DNA from 2 places in the Streptomyces sp. CWNU-52B genome. Region 2 is predicted to be linked to the other one. Evidence: predicted binding sites of a transcription regulator. Region 2 holds the regulator's gene; the other holds the start of a gene.
What was found. Region 2 encodes HrcA, which represses chaperone genes, less so after heat shock. Its sites were predicted from a motif close to TTNGCACTCNGNNNNNCNGAGTGCNAA; they were not measured.
Positions count from the first base shown of each region.

Region 1: groL (chaperonin GroEL) is a predicted target of HrcA. The motif match lies at 5,754-5,780, and genes of this name have one in related genera.

Region 1 is NZ_JBLFJV010000008.1:173,952-181,275, forward strand. Features, by position in the region: gene ACLVWQ_RS11660 (alpha,alpha-trehalose-phosphate synthase (UDP-forming)) at 1-1,254, opposite strand, end outside; gene ACLVWQ_RS11665 (glucosyl-3-phosphoglycerate synthase) at 1,696-2,667, opposite strand; SAM riboswitch class I at 2,852-3,009, shown strand; gene thrC (threonine synthase) at 3,027-4,355, shown strand; gene ACLVWQ_RS11675 (MoaD/ThiS family protein) at 4,575-4,850, shown strand; gene ACLVWQ_RS11680 (cold-shock protein) at 5,325-5,531, shown strand; gene groL (chaperonin GroEL) at 5,942-7,324, shown strand, end outside.
Region 2 is NZ_JBLFJV010000001.1:45,691-53,014, reverse strand. Features, by position in the region: gene ACLVWQ_RS00245 (SpoIIE family protein phosphatase) at 1-1,795, shown strand, start outside; gene hemW (radical SAM family heme chaperone HemW) at 1,907-3,139, shown strand; gene ACLVWQ_RS00235 (DUF3097 domain-containing protein) at 3,268-4,068, opposite strand; gene ACLVWQ_RS00230 (MBL fold metallo-hydrolase) at 4,115-4,921, opposite strand; gene hrcA (heat-inducible transcriptional repressor HrcA) at 5,197-6,213, shown strand; gene dnaJ (molecular chaperone DnaJ) at 6,214-7,324, shown strand, end outside.

The DNA.
Region 1 (7,324 bases), on a different contig from region 2:
CACGATCGCGTCCTCGCCCAGCTCCTCGTACGCCCCCGCCTCCCGCGACAGCACCAGCACGCAGCCGCCGTCCGACACGACCGGAACCTCCTTCGCGACGAGGTTCATCCCGTCGCGGATGGGGTTCACCAGGGCCACGTCGGCCAGCCGGTACGCCGCCAGTGAGCGGGCGAAGTCGTCCTTCACGTGCAGCACGACCGGGGTCCAGCCCGCCGTCCCGTACCGGGAGTTGATCTCGTCGGCGACCCGCTGCACCTCGGCCGTGTAGTCGCGGTAGACCGCCAGGTCCTGGCGCGAGGGGTAGGCGAACGCCACGTGCACCACCCGCTCGTGCCACTCGGGCCGCTCCGCCAGCAACTGCCCGTACGCCAGCAGCCCCCGCACGATGTTCTTGGACAGCTCGGTGCGGTCCACCCGCACGATCGTCCTGCGGGGGGTGCCGTCGGGGGCGGTGCCGATCTGCTCCCGCAGCGCGGCCGTCCGCTCGTCGACGTCGGGCCGGTGCGAGCGCTCACGCAGGAAGTCCGCGTCGGCCCCGAGTCCGTGCACGCCGATCCGGGTGCCCGACGCGGACAGGGAGTCGGGCCCCAGGACGGTCCGGCAGCACGCCTGGAACGCGTCCGCCCACCGCTGGGTGAGGAACGCGGCCCGGTCCGCGCCGAGGATCCCGTCGAGGACCTTCTCCGCGATGTCGTCGGGCAGCAGCCGGAAGTAGTCCGGCGGGGCCCACGGTGTGTGCGAGAAGTGCCCGATGCGCAGATCGGGGCGCAGCTCGCGGAGCATCCGCGGCACCAGCGTCAGGTGGTAGTCCTGTACGAGGACCGCGGCGCCGTCCGCCGCCTCCTCGGCCAGCGCCTCGGCGAAGGCCCGGTTGTACGTCTCGTAGGCCGCCCACCGGCGCCGGAACTCCGCGTCGAAGACCGGCTCCAGGGGCGTCTGGTACAGCATGTGGTGGACGAACCACAGCGCGGAGTTCGCGATGCCGTTGTATGCGGCCGCGTGGGTGTCGGCGTCGATGTCGAGCATCCGGACGCCGTCCTCGCCGACTCCGCGCCGCACGGCCTCGCGGTCGCCGTCGTCGAGGGCCGAGCAGACCCACAGGGCGCCCGCGTCGGGGCCGATGGCGGAGAGACCCGACACGAGCCCGCCCCCGCCGCGCTTGGCCGTGAGGGCCCCGGTCTCGTCCCGTGCGTACGAGACCGGGCCGCGGTTGGACGCGACCAGGACGGTGTGGGTGCCGCGGGTGGAAGCCATGACTCGAAACCTAGCCCCAGGCGTATACGCTCAAACGTTCCCCCCACCCCCACGCCCCCCTGCGGGGCTTTGCGCCGGGTCCCATCCGCGGGCCGGCGGGGGCTGGCCGCGACCAAAAGACTGCGCAGTTCCCCGCGCCCCTGAGAAGGGGCTGCTCTTTTAGGGGCGCGGGGAACTGCGCGCTCAGCCCCCGCGCTGCCGCAGTCGACGACGGCGCTCCTGCTTCCTGGCGACGCCGCCGCGCGTGGAGGAGGGGGCTGCCTCTTGAGGGGCGCGGGGAACTGCGCGACCAGCCCCTGCGGCGCCGCGGTCGACGACGGCGCCCGTGCTACCGGCTACGCCGCCGCGCGTGGAGGAGGGGGCTGCCTCTTGAGGGGCGCGGGGAACTGCGCGCTCAGCCCCCGCGGCGCCGCAGTCGACGACGGCGCCACCGTTCGGCGGCTACGCCGCCACGCGTTGTGTGTACTCCTCGATCTCCCCCATCGGCGGCCTCTCCTCCGTGTCCACCGAGTGCGTACGCGGCTCGAAGCCACCCTCGCCCCGTACGAACTGCGTCAGCGACGGCCGGATCATATGGCCGCGGGCCAGCCGCAACTGAGCCGTGCGGTAGATCGCCGCGGACATCCGGCCGAGCGCCTGGCTGTCCTGGTGGCGGTGCTTGCGGACCCCGACGTCGACCTGCGCGAGGGCGTCCAGGCCGACGAGGTGCAGCGCGTCGACCAGCATGCCCAGCTCCACGCCGTAACCGACGGGGAACGGCAGCCGTTCGAGGAGCGAGCGGCGGGCCGCGTACTCCCCGCCCAGCGGCTGGACGAAGCCGGCCAGCTGCGGCCAGTGCATGTTGAGCAGCGGGCGCGCCATCAGCTCGGTGACCCGGCCCCCCTGACCCGCGGCGCCCCCGGCACCGGACCCGTCGGACAGGGCGAGCGGGCGGTCGTACATCGCCTTGACGAGGTCCACACCGGGGTCGGTGAGCAGCGGCCCGACGATCCCGGAGACGAAGTCCGCCGAGAACTCCTTCAGGTCCGCGTCGACGAAGGCCACGATGTCCCCACGCGTGACCAGCAGCGAGCGCCACAGCACCTCGCCCTTGCCGGGGACGGCCGGGATACGGGGCAGGATCTCGTCCCGGTGCACGACCCGGGCGCCCGCGGCGGCGGCGACCTCGGAGGTACGGTCCGTCGAACCCGAGTCGATCACCACGACCTCGTCGACGAGCGGCACCTTCGCGGTCATCAGCTCGCGGCGGATCACGGTGACGATCTCGCCGACCGTCGCCTCCTCGTCGAGCGCGGGCAGTACGACACTCACCGTGGAGCCGGTGGAGCGCTTCGCGGCGACGATCTTCTTGAGCGGGCGGTCCTCGACGGACCAGGAGCGCGTGCTCAGCCAGCGCTCGACGTCTTCCAGCACGTGCGGCTCTCCCTTGCGTTCATTGGGATGCGTGTGCCCGGCGCCGCGGCAGCGGTGGGTGGCCGCTGTCATCTCGCGGTTCGGACTGCTCTCTCCACCATCCAGGCCTTCGGTTACAGTCTTGAACAACGCTGATGACCATCGCATGTCGGGGGTCGTTGCGTGTACAACTAAAACTGAATACCGCTCATCCAGAGGGGCAGAGGGATACGGCCCGTTGAAGCCCCGGCAACCCTCCAGCCGGTCTCGTCCTGATCATCGTCGATCAGTGCCGCGAGGCTCCCGGCTCGGGAAGGTGCCAAATCCGTCTCACGGCGAAGTGCGTCGTGAGGAAGATGAGGAGAAAGGGCCTCGCCTCCATGGCTGCGCAGACAGTTGCAAGCACCACGAACTCCGCCCCCGCCGCGAATCCCTCCGCGAGCCACGGCAACTCCGTGGACCTCGGCCCGGCAGCGGCGCTCTCCTGCCGCGAGTGCGGCCACCGCGTCCCGCTCGGCCCGGTCTTCGCCTGCGAGGAGTGTTTCGGACCGCTGGAGATCGCCTACGACTTCTCGGGCTACGACACCGAGGAACTGCGGGCGCGGATCGAGTCGGGCCCCGCGAACATCTGGCGCTACGCGCCGCTGCTGCCCGTCCCCGCGGACGTGGCGGACAAGCCGAACATCAACCCGGGCTGGACCAAGCTCGTCAAGGCCGACAACCTGGCCCGCGAACTGGGCGTCGACCCCGGCAAGCTCTTCGTCAAGGACGACTCGGGCAACCCGACGCACTCCTTCAAGGACCGCGTCGTCGCCCAGGCCATCGAGGCCGCGCGCGCCTTCGGCTTCACCACGCTCTCCTGCTCCTCCACGGGCAACCTCGCGGGCGCGGTGGGCGCCGCCGCCGCCCGCGCCGGCTTCCGTTCCTGCGTGTTCATCCCGCACGACCTGGAGCAGGGCAAGGTCGTCATGGCCGCGGTCTACGGCGGCGAGCTCGTCGGGATCGAGGGCAACTACGACGACGTGAACCGTTTCTGCTCCGAGCTGATCGGCGACCCGGCCGGCGAGGGCTGGGGCTTCGTCAACGTGAACCTGCGGCCGTACTACGCGGAGGGGTCCAAGACCCTGGCGTACGAGATCTGCGAGCAGCTCGGCTGGCGGCTGCCGGACCAGCTGGTCGTGCCGATCGCCTCCGGCTCCCAGCTGACGAAGATCGACAAGGGTCTGAAGGAACTGATCGAGCTCGGCCTCGTCGAGGACAGGCCGTACAAGATCTTCGGCGCCCAGGCCGAGGGCTGCTCGCCGGTGTCCGTCGCCTACAAGGCCGGGCACGACGTCGTACGGCCGCAGAAGCCGAACACGATCGCCAAGTCGCTCGCCATCGGGAACCCGGCGGACGGCCCGTACGTGCTCGACATCGCCCGGCGCACGGGCGGGGCCGTGGAGGACGTGAACGACGACCAGGTGGTCGACGCGATCAAGCTGCTGGCGCGGACCGAGGGGATCTTCGCGGAGACCGCCGGCGGGGTGACGGTGGGCGTGGCGAAGAAGCTGATCGAGAGCGGGCTGCTCGACCCCACTCTGACGACCGTGGTCCTCAACACCGGGGACGGTCTGAAGACCCTGGACGCGGTGGCCTCCGACACGGGGCTCACGGCGACCATCCGCCCGAACCTGGACTCCTTCCACGAGGCCGGGCTCGGTTCCTGACCGTGCATGACCGTGTATGACCTTGCTTGACCGTGGGCTTTGCGCACGGGGCGGTGGGGGCCGGTCGGGCCCCCGCGGCGGAGCCACGGATGTCACAGTTCCGCCGCCGCCCCCGGAAGCGAGATCTCACAGTCCCGCCGCCCCTGAAAGCGCGAAGCCCGCGCCGTTTCCCGCGCCCCTCACGGGCGCTGTAGCCCAGCCACACCCGACGGAGGTCCCATGAGCGTCAACGTCCGCATCCCCACCATTCTGCGCACCTACACGGGCGGCAAGGCCGAAGTGGCCGCCGAGGGTGCGACCCTCGCCGAGGTCATCGCCGACCTGGAGGCGAACCACACCGGTATCGCCGCCCGCGTCCTGGACGACCAGGGGAAGCTGCGGCGGTTCGTCAACGTGTACGTGAACGACGACGACGTCCGTTTCGAGCAGGGGCTGGAGACGGTCACGCCGGACGGCGCGGGCGTCTCGATCATCCCGGCGGTCGCCGGAGGCTGACCGCCCGCCGTGCGCCCTCGTGCGAGGCCCGCCCAGGCCGTCGCCGATTACCTTGAGTAATGGCGAACACGCAGAGTTCATCGAATTGCCCCCTCCGCGAGAGAAGCGGAGGGGGCAATTCTGTATGGTTGAGCGAGGTACAGTTGGGGAAGCTGCTTCAATCCGCCGCCGTGGCCCATATGAGTTCGCGCCCGTGGCCCGACAAGAAGCAGCCAAAGTGCTCGGCCTTTTTGAGCCGTTTATGGCATTTACGGGGCCCGACTTGCCCTGAATCTTCGTGAATCCTTCACATATTTCCGATCAGGCGTGCCCGGAATTCTCGTCGGATTGACCTGTTGCAGACGGCAGTTGGACGGATACATTCAGCCGCGGTCGACGCGTTCCGGCGCACACCCCCAACCGTTGGGGGGTGAGGTCTGACCCGGATCCGCGAAGTGCGGATCTGTGCAAGGGCCAGTAATAGGGGAGTTAGGCATGGCTCAGGGCACCGTCAAATGGTTCAACGCGGAGAAGGGGTACGGCTTCATCGCGGTCGACGGTGGTGCGGATGTATTCGTCCACTACAGCGCGATTCAGATGGACGGCTACCGCACCCTGGAAGAGGGTCAGCGGGTCGATTTTGAGATCTCGCAAGGCCAGAAGGGGCCGCAGGCGGACATGGTCCGACTGGCGACCGGCTGAAGCACGCGCCGACTTACTGCAGCGACGTTCTTCTTTCGAAGGGCTCGTACCTCATGGGTTCCCCCAGGAGGTGCGGGCCCTTCGGTACGTCCCGGCCCCCTTCGGTGCGTCCAGACCCCTCTTCGGCACGTTCAGGCCCCTTCAGTGCGCCCGCGCACCCCTCGTGGTCACCGGTTCGCCCTCTCTCCTCACCTGCTCCCACCTGCGGATCATCGAGAGGCGCTTGCACTCGCATGGGTCGAGTGCTAATCATTGGCGTTAGCACTCTGAAGGTGAGAGTGACAACGAGGACCGGGTCAGTGAGGCCCGCAGGCCGGGTGGGGCAAGGAACCACGAGGTCGGCAGGCCGTCCGTCGCGGGCGCAGGCGCGGTCCTGGAGATTCCACCCCAGTCCGGGAGGACCACTTCACATGGCCAAGATCATCGCGTTCGACGAGGAGGCACGGCGCGGTCTCGAGCGCGGGATGAACCAGCTCGCCGACGCCGTCAAGGTCACCCTTGGTCCCAAGGGTCGCAACGTCGTCCTCGAGAAGAAGTGGGGCGCCCCCACGATCACCAACGATGGTGTTTCCATCGCCAAGGAGATCGAGCTCGAGGACCCGTACGAGAAGATCGGCGCAGAGCTGGTCAAGGAAGTCGCCAAGAAGACGGACGACGTCGCCGGCGACGGAACGACCACGGCGACCGTGCTCGCCCAGGCTCTCGTCCGCGAGGGCCTGCGCAACGTAGCCGCCGGCGCCAACCCCATGGCTCTCAAGCGCGGTATCGAGAAGGCCGTCGAGGCCGTCTCCGGTGCCCTCCTTGAGCAGGCCAAGGACGTCGAGACCAAGGAGCAGATCGCTTCCACGGCTTCCATCTCCGCCGCCGACACCCAGATCGGCGAGCTCATCGCCGAGGCGATGGACAAGGTCGGCAAGGAAGGCGTCATCACCGTCGAGGAGTCGCAGACCTTCGGTCTCGAGCTTGAGCTCACCGAGGGCATGCGCTTCGACAAGGGCTACATCTCGGCGTACTTCGCCACCGACATGGAGCGTATGGAGGCCGTCCTCGACGACCCCTACATCCTGATCGCCAACTCGAAGATCGCCAACGTCAAGGACCTGCTCCCGCTCCTCGAGAAGGTCATGCAGGGCGGCAAGCCCCTGCTGATCATCGCCGAGGACGTCGAGGGCGAGGCGCTGTCGACGCTGGTCGTCAACAAGATCCGTGGCACCTTCAAGTCCGTCGCCGTCAAGGCTCCGGGCTTCGGTGACCGCCGCAAGGCCATGCTCGGCGACATCGCCATCCTCACGGGCGGCGAGGTCATCTCCGAGGAGGTCGGCCTGAAGCTGGAGAACGCGGGTCTGGACCTGCTGGGCCGTGCCCGCAAGGTCGTCATCACCAAGGACGAGACCACGATCGTGGACGGCTCCGGCTCGGCCGACCAGGTCCAGGGCCGGGTCAACCAGATCCGTGCCGAGATCGAGAACTCGGACTCGGACTACGACCGCGAGAAGCTCCAGGAGCGCCTGGCGAAGCTGGCCGGCGGCGTGGCCGTCATCAAGGCCGGTGCCGCCACCGAGGTCGAGCTCAAGGAGCGCAAGCACCGCATCGAGGACGCCGTTCGCAACGCGAAGGCGGCCGTCGAGGAGGGCATCGTCGCCGGTGGTGGCGTGGCTCTGCTCCAGGCTTCCTCGGTCTTCGAGAAGCTCGAGCTGACGGGTGACGAGGCGACCGGCGCGAACGCCGTGAAGCTCGCCCTGGAGGCCCCGCTCAAGCAGATCGCCGTCAACGGTGGTCTCGAGGGTGGCGTC
Region 2 (7,324 bases):
CCTGGTGGTCGTCAGCGAACTCGTGACGAACGCCGTCGTGCACGCCGGCACGGACGTGGAACTGACCTGTCGGCTCGACCGCTGCGACGACCAGGACTGCTCCGTGGCGGCCCCGGGCGGCACGGGCCCCGACGGCGCCCTCGCCGGTGGGAGCGCCCTCGTCATAGAGGTCTCCGACCATCACCCCGAGCGGGTCGTACGTGACGACGGGGCCGACCGGGAGCACGAAACGGTCGAATACGGCCGCGGTCTGCGGCTCGTCTCCAGGCTCTCCGACGCCTGGGGCATCACCTACCGCACCGGTACCAAGACGGTGTGGGCGCGGCTGCTCGTCGAGGGCGTCGCGGCGGCGGAGGCGGAGACGGAAGCGGCGGCGGAGGCCGAGGCGGAGACGACGGCCGAGGCCGAGGCCTACGAGGGCGAGCGTGCCCTGTGGCGGGGGCAGCGGGCCGCCGAGATCCTCGCCCCCGCGCCCCGGCGCGGCGTACAGGACCAGGACTGGCTCAACCGCGGCGCCCTCTCCTTCCTCGCCGAGGCCTCCGACCTGCTCGCCGGGCAGCTCGACGAGGACCTGATCGCCGCACTCACCGGACAGCTGGTCGTGCCCCGGCTCGCCGACTGGTGCGCGGTGTGGCTGGAGGACGAGGCACCGGGCCGCTCCGACGGCGGCGTCGTCGGCGGACCCCGGCTCGCCCGCGTCTGGCACGGCAGCGAGAACCGTATGGAGGAGCTGCGCCGGTTCCTGGAGAAGGACCCGCCCGCGCTGCCCGAGTCGGCGCGCTCCGGGCCCGTGCCCGTGCCGTGGCCGGCCGAGGCGCTGGGGGCGAAGGCGTCCAGGGGATCGGCTCTCGCGTTCCGGCTGATCGCCGGAGGCAGACCGCTCGGCGCCCTCGTCATCGGCCGGGCCGGGCAGGACCACTTCCCCGACGAGACGACCGGGCTCGTCGAGGACCTCAGCCGCCGGGTGGCGCTCGCCGTCGGAGCGGCCCGCCAGTACGCGCGCCAGGCCACCATCAGCCGCGTACTGCAGCGCGGGCTGCTGCCCGGAGCGGTCGCCGAGATCCCCGGGGTGCACAGCGCGCTCGTCTACGAGCCGTGCGACAAGGGCGGACCGAGCGGGGACTTCTACGACCTCTTCCCCGCCGGGGACGGCCGCTGGTGCTTCGCCCTCGGCGACGTCCAGGGCAAGGGGCCCGAGGCGGCCGTCGTCATCGGCCTCGCCCGGCCCTGGCTGCGGCTGCTCGCCCGCGAGGGGTACGCGGTGCCCGAGGTCCTCGACCGCCTCAACCAGCTGCTCCTCGACGACGCCACCGAGACCGCGGACGCGGCGGCCCGCGCCCTCGTGGCGGCGGGCGGCCAGGGGCTCGCCGACGAGGGACCGCAGACCCGCTTCCTCTCCCTCCTCTACGGCGAGCTCATGCCCTTCGAGGGCGGGGTGCGCTGCACCATGGCCTCCGCCGGGCATCCGCTGCCGCTGCTCCTGGAGCCCTCGGGGAAGGTTTACGAGGTGGCCCAGCCGCAGACCCTCCTCGGCGTCTTCGAGGACGCCGGCTACCACTGCGGGACCTTCGAGCTGGGGCCGGGCGACAGCATCCTCTGCGTCACGGACGGCGTCACGGAGCGGCGCGACGGACACCGGCAGTTCGACGACGAGGACGGGCTGGCGACCGCGCTCGCCGGCTGCGCGGGGCTCGGCGCGGGGCTGATCGCCGAGCGGATCCGACGGCTGGTGCACGAGTTCGGCGGGCGGCCGCCGGAGGACGACCTGGCGCTGCTGGTGATTCAGGCGGACTAGGAGCCCGGGGCCCGGCGGCCCGGGAGGAGGCTGGGGTGTCGGGCGGTTCGGTGGGAGTGGCCCCAGTCCACCGGGGACGGGTACATCCGTGCGTACGGGACAATGGGAGACATGCCTTCCGCACTTCCCGACGGCGAGCCCGTCCCCGACGACGGGGCGCTGCCCGCGCACGCCCTGACCGGCGCGGCCGACCGTCCGCTCGGGTTCTACCTCCACGTCCCGTACTGCGCGACCCGCTGCGGCTACTGCGACTTCAACACGTACACGGCGACGGAGCTGCGCGGCTCGGGGGGTGTGCTGGCCTCCCGCGACAACTACGCCTCGACGCTGACCGACGAGGTCCGCCTGGCCCGCAAGGTCCTCGGCGACGACCCGCGGCCGGTCCGCACGGTCTTCGTCGGCGGCGGTACGCCCACACTCCTGGCCGCCGACGACCTCGTACGGATGCTGGGGGCGATCCGGGACGAGTTCGGGCTCGCGGACGACGCGGAGATCAGCACCGAGGCGAACCCGGAGTCGGTGGACCCGGCGTACCTGGCCACGCTCCGGGCCGGCGGCTTCAACCGGATCTCCTTCGGGATGCAGAGCGCGCGACAGCACGTGCTCCAGGTGCTCGACCGCGCCCACACCCCCGGCCGGCCCGAGGCCTGCGTCGCCGAGGCCCGCGCGGCCGGCTTCGACCACGTGAACCTCGACCTCATCTACGGCACGCCGGGGGAGAGCGACGACGACTGGCGGGCCTCGCTCGACGCGGCGATCGGTGCCGGGCCCGACCACGTGTCGGCGTACGCGCTGATCGTCGAGGAGGGGACGCAGCTCGCGCGGCGCATCCGGCGCGGTGAGGTGCCGATGACCGACGACGACGTCCACGCGGACCGCTATCTGATGGCCGAGGATCGCCTGTCGCAGGCGGGCTTCTCCTGGTACGAGGTGTCCAACTGGGCCACCTCGGAGGCCGGCCGGTGCCTCCACAACGAGCTGTACTGGCGCGGCGCGGACTGGTGGGGGGCCGGGCCCGGGGCGCACAGCCATGTGGGCGGGGTGCGGTGGTGGAACGTCAAGCATCCCGGGGCGTACGCGGGGGCGTTGGCGGCGGGGCGGTCGCCCGGGGCGGGCCGTGAGGTGCTGTCGGACGAGGACCGGCGGGTGGAGCGGATCCTGCTGGAGCTGCGGCTTCTGGAGGGGTGCCCGCTGTCGCTGCTGCGGCCGGACGGTCTCGCGGCGGCGCGCCGGGCGGTCTCGGACGGTCTGATTCAGGCCGGGCCGTACGAGGAGGGGCGGGCGGTGCTCACCCTGCGGGGGCGGTTGCTGGCGGACGCGGTGGTACGGGACCTGGTGGACTGAGGGGGCGACCCCCGCAGCGGCGGGGAGCACGACCTGCTCGGCCGGGTGGACGAACTGATCGACGGACCACCTCCGCGCGTGCGGAGAGCAGCCCACCGGTCCCGATGCTTTCAACGACCCTGTCCGTGTCAGGGCACGGTCACATGGTCGATCAGTCGCTCCACGGCGCCCAGCAGCTCAGGCTCCAAGTCGCGGTACGACCGGACCGAGCCGAGGATCCGCTCCCACGCCGCCCCCGTGTTCTCCGGCCACCCCAGCTCCCAGCACACCCCCGTCTTCCAGTCCCGCCCCCGCGGCACCCGGGGCCAGCCCGCGATGCCCACGGACGCGGGCTTCACGGCCTCCCAGACGTCGATGTAGGGATGGCCCACGACAAGGGCGTACTCGCTCGTCACGGCCGCCGCGATCCGTGACTCCTTCGTGCCGGGGACCAGATGGTCCACGAGCACCCCCAGCCGTGCGTCCGGCCCGGGATCGAACGCGTCGACCACGGCGGGCAGATCGTCGATGCCCTCCAGGTACTCGACGACGACCCCCTCGACACGGAGGTCGTCACCCCACACCCGCTCGACCAGCTCGGCGTCGTGCCGGCCCTCGACGTAGATGCGCCCCGCCCGCGCCACCCGGGCCCGCGCCCCGGGAACGGCGACCGACCCCGATGCCGTACGCGTGGGGCGTACCGGTGCGGCGGAGGGGCGTACGAGTGTCACCACGCGCCCCTCAAGGAGGAAGCCGCGGGGATCCAGCGGGAACACCCGGTGCTTGCCGAAGCGGTCCTCAAGGGTGACCGTTCCCGCCTCGCAGCGGATCACGGCACCGCAGAATCCGGTCCCTGGCTCCTCGACCACGAGCCCCGGCTCCGCCGCCACCTCGGGCACGGGCTTGGGCTTCTTCCAGGGAGGGGTCAGGTCCGCTGAGTACTGGCGCATTCGGATGACGATAGGAGAAGGTCCCGGCCAGGTACACCGACACCCCCTACGACACGCCGAAACGCCGCGCCAACAGGTCCCGTTGGGCCCGTACGAACGCCGCGTCCACCACGGCCCCGTGTCCGGGCACGTACAGCGCGTCCTCGCCGCCGAGCGCCAGCAGCCGGTCGAGTGCCGCCGGCCAGTGGGCGGGCGCGGCGTCCGGGCCGGCCTGGGGTTCGCCGGACTCCTCGACCAGGTCGCCGCAGAAGACGATCTCCGGCGAACCGTTCCCGGGGGCGGTTCCGGGGGCGGTCCCGGTCACCAGGACCGCCAGGTCGTGGCCCGTGTGCCCCGGGCCCACGTTCGCCAGCAGGACCTGCCGGCCCCCGCCCAGGTCGAGCGTCCGCTCGCCGCAGACGAGGTGCCGGGGCCGGACCAGGAGGTCCGCCGCTCCCGCCGCCTCGTCCGGGTCGGCGCCGTTGGCCACGGCGTCGGCGCGCAGTGCGTCCCGCTCCTCGTCCAGCACCCGCTCGGCGCCCACCGCCGCGAACACCTCGACCCCCGCGAACGCCGCCGCCCCGAAGACATGGTCGAAGTGCGGGTGGGTGAGGGCGAGGTGCGTGACCCGGCCGACCCCCGGCGACGGGCCGGACCCGGGCGACCGGGTGGCACCGAGCAGCCGCCGAGCCCGCGTGCGCAACCACGCGCCCTCCCGCACGCTCGATCCCGCGTCGATCATGAGCGCCGCGTCCTCGCCCACCACGAGCCCGGCCGTGCAGTCCCAGACCGGAAGCCGGTACCGCCCCGCGTACGGGGACAGTTCCTCCCAGCCGGGCTCACCGGGCCCGGCCCCTTCCCAAGTCACCGTCATACGTCGACGCTAGCTTCAAGTTCCCGACAGGGCCCGACGGAGCCCGGTGGAGTCCGAGGGGCCCGACAGAGCCCGACAGAGCGGGACAGCCCCGTACACGTCGTCGTTCCCGGGGTGTCCGGTGACGTGACATCGCAGGCCCGCCCTTGCCGGGCCCGTACCCACCGGCCGTACACTGACCGGGGGATGCTGGCACTCGCGCGCGCTGAGTGCCAGGCGAAGAAGACTGAAGAAGATCCACGACGACGACCGATGACCGGCTGGAGGTGTGCGCGATGCTCAGTGAACGCAGGCTCGAAGTGTTGCGCGCCATCGTCCAGGACTACGTGGGCACGGAGGAACCGGTCGGCTCGAAGGCGCTCACCGAGCGCCACAGACTGGGCGTCTCCCCGGCGACCGTGCGCAACGACATGGCGGTCCTGGAGGACGAGGGGTACATCGCGCAGCCGCACACCAGTGCCGGCCGTATCCCCACGGACAAGGGCTACCGCCTCTTCGTCGACCGGCTCGCGGGCGTCAAGCCGATGACCGCGCCCGAGCGGCGGGCGATCCACCACTTCCTGGACGGCGCCGTCGACCTCGACGACGTCGTGGGGCGGACCGTGCGGCTCCTCGCGCAGCTCACCCGGCAGGTCGCGGTCGTCCAGTACCCCTCGCTCACCCGCTCGACCGTGCGTCATGTGGAGCTGCTCTCGCTGGCCCCGGCCCGCGTGATGCTCGTACTGATCACGGACACCGGCCGGGTCGAACAGCGCATGGTGGACTGCCCGGCTCCCTTCGGGGAGGCATCCCTGGCGGATCTGCGCGCGCGGCTCAACAGCCGGATCGTGGGCCGCCGTTTCGCGGACGTCCCGCAACTGGTGCAAGATCTCCCCGACGCCTTCGAGTCGGAGGACCGGGGGACGGTCGCGACGGTGCTCTCCACCCTCCTGGAGACTCTGGTCGAGGAGACCGAGGAGCGGCTGATGATCGGCGGCACCGCCAATCTGACCCGCTTCGGACATGACTTTCCCCTCACCATCCGTCCGGTCCTTGAGGCGCTGGAGGAGCAGGTCGTGCTCCTCAAGCTCCTGGGTGAGGTCAATGATTCGGGCATGGCCGTACGGATCGGTCACGAGAACGCCCATGAGGGACTCAACTCCACTTCCGTGGTGTCGGTCGGCTACGGTTCGGGCGGCGAAGCAGTCGCCAAACTCGGTGTGGTCGGACCGACACGCATGGATTACCCCGGAACGATGGGAGCGGTACGAGCGGTGGCACGGTACGTAGGACAGATCCTGGCGGAGTCGTAGGTGGCCACGGACTACTACGCCGTACTCGGCGTGCGCCGCGACGCGTCCCAGGACGAGATCAAGAAGGCATTCCGGCGGCTCGCCCGCGAGCTGCACCCGGACGTCAATCCCGATCCGAAGACGCAAGAGCGCTTCAAGGAGATCAACGCCGCGTACGAGGTGTTGTCGGACCCGCAGAAGAAGCAGGTCTACGACCTCGGCGGTGACCCGCTGTCCCAGGCGGGCGGCGGCGGCGCGGGTGGCTTCGGCGCGGGCGGCTTCGGGAACTTCTCGGACATCATGGACGCGTTCTTCGGTACGGCGTCGCAGCGGGGCCCGCGGTCCCGCACACGGCGCGGCCAGGACGCGATGATCAGGCTGGAGATCGACCTCGACGAGGCGGCCTTCGGCACCACGAAGGACATACAGGTCGACACGGCCGTCGTCTGCACCACGTGCAGTGGTGAGGGCGCCGCGCCCGGCACGTCCGCGCAGACCTGTGACATGTGCCGCGGTCGCGGTGAGGTGTCCCAGGTCACCCGGTCCTTCCTGGGCCAGGTCATGACGTCGCGGCCGTGTCCGCAGTGCCAGGGGTTCGGGACGGTCGTTCCGACGCCGTGCCCCGAGTGCGCGGGCGACGGACGGGTGCGGTCGCGCCGGACCCTGACCGTGAAGATCCCCGCCGGTGTGGACAACGGCACGCGGATCCAGCTCGCGGGTGAGGGCGAGGTCGGCCCCGGCGGCGGCCCCGCCGGCGACCTGTACGTCGAGATCCACGAGATGCCGCACGCCATGTTCCAGCGGCGCGGCGACGATCTGCACTGCACCGTCACCATTCCGATGACGGCGGCGTCGCTGGGCACGAAGGTTCCGCTGGAGACGCTCGACGGGCTCGAAGAGGTCGACATCCGTCCCGGCACGCAGTCCGGGCAGTCGATTCCCAAGCACGGGCGGGGGATCACGCATCTGCGCGGTGGCGGGCGCGGCGACCTCATCGTCCACGTCGAGGTCATGACGCCGACGAAGCTCGACCCCGAGCAGGAGCGGGTGCTGCGGGAACTGGCTCAGCTGCGGGGTGAGGAACGCCCCACGGGCCAGTTCCAGCCCGGTCAGCAGGGATTGTTCTCCCGGC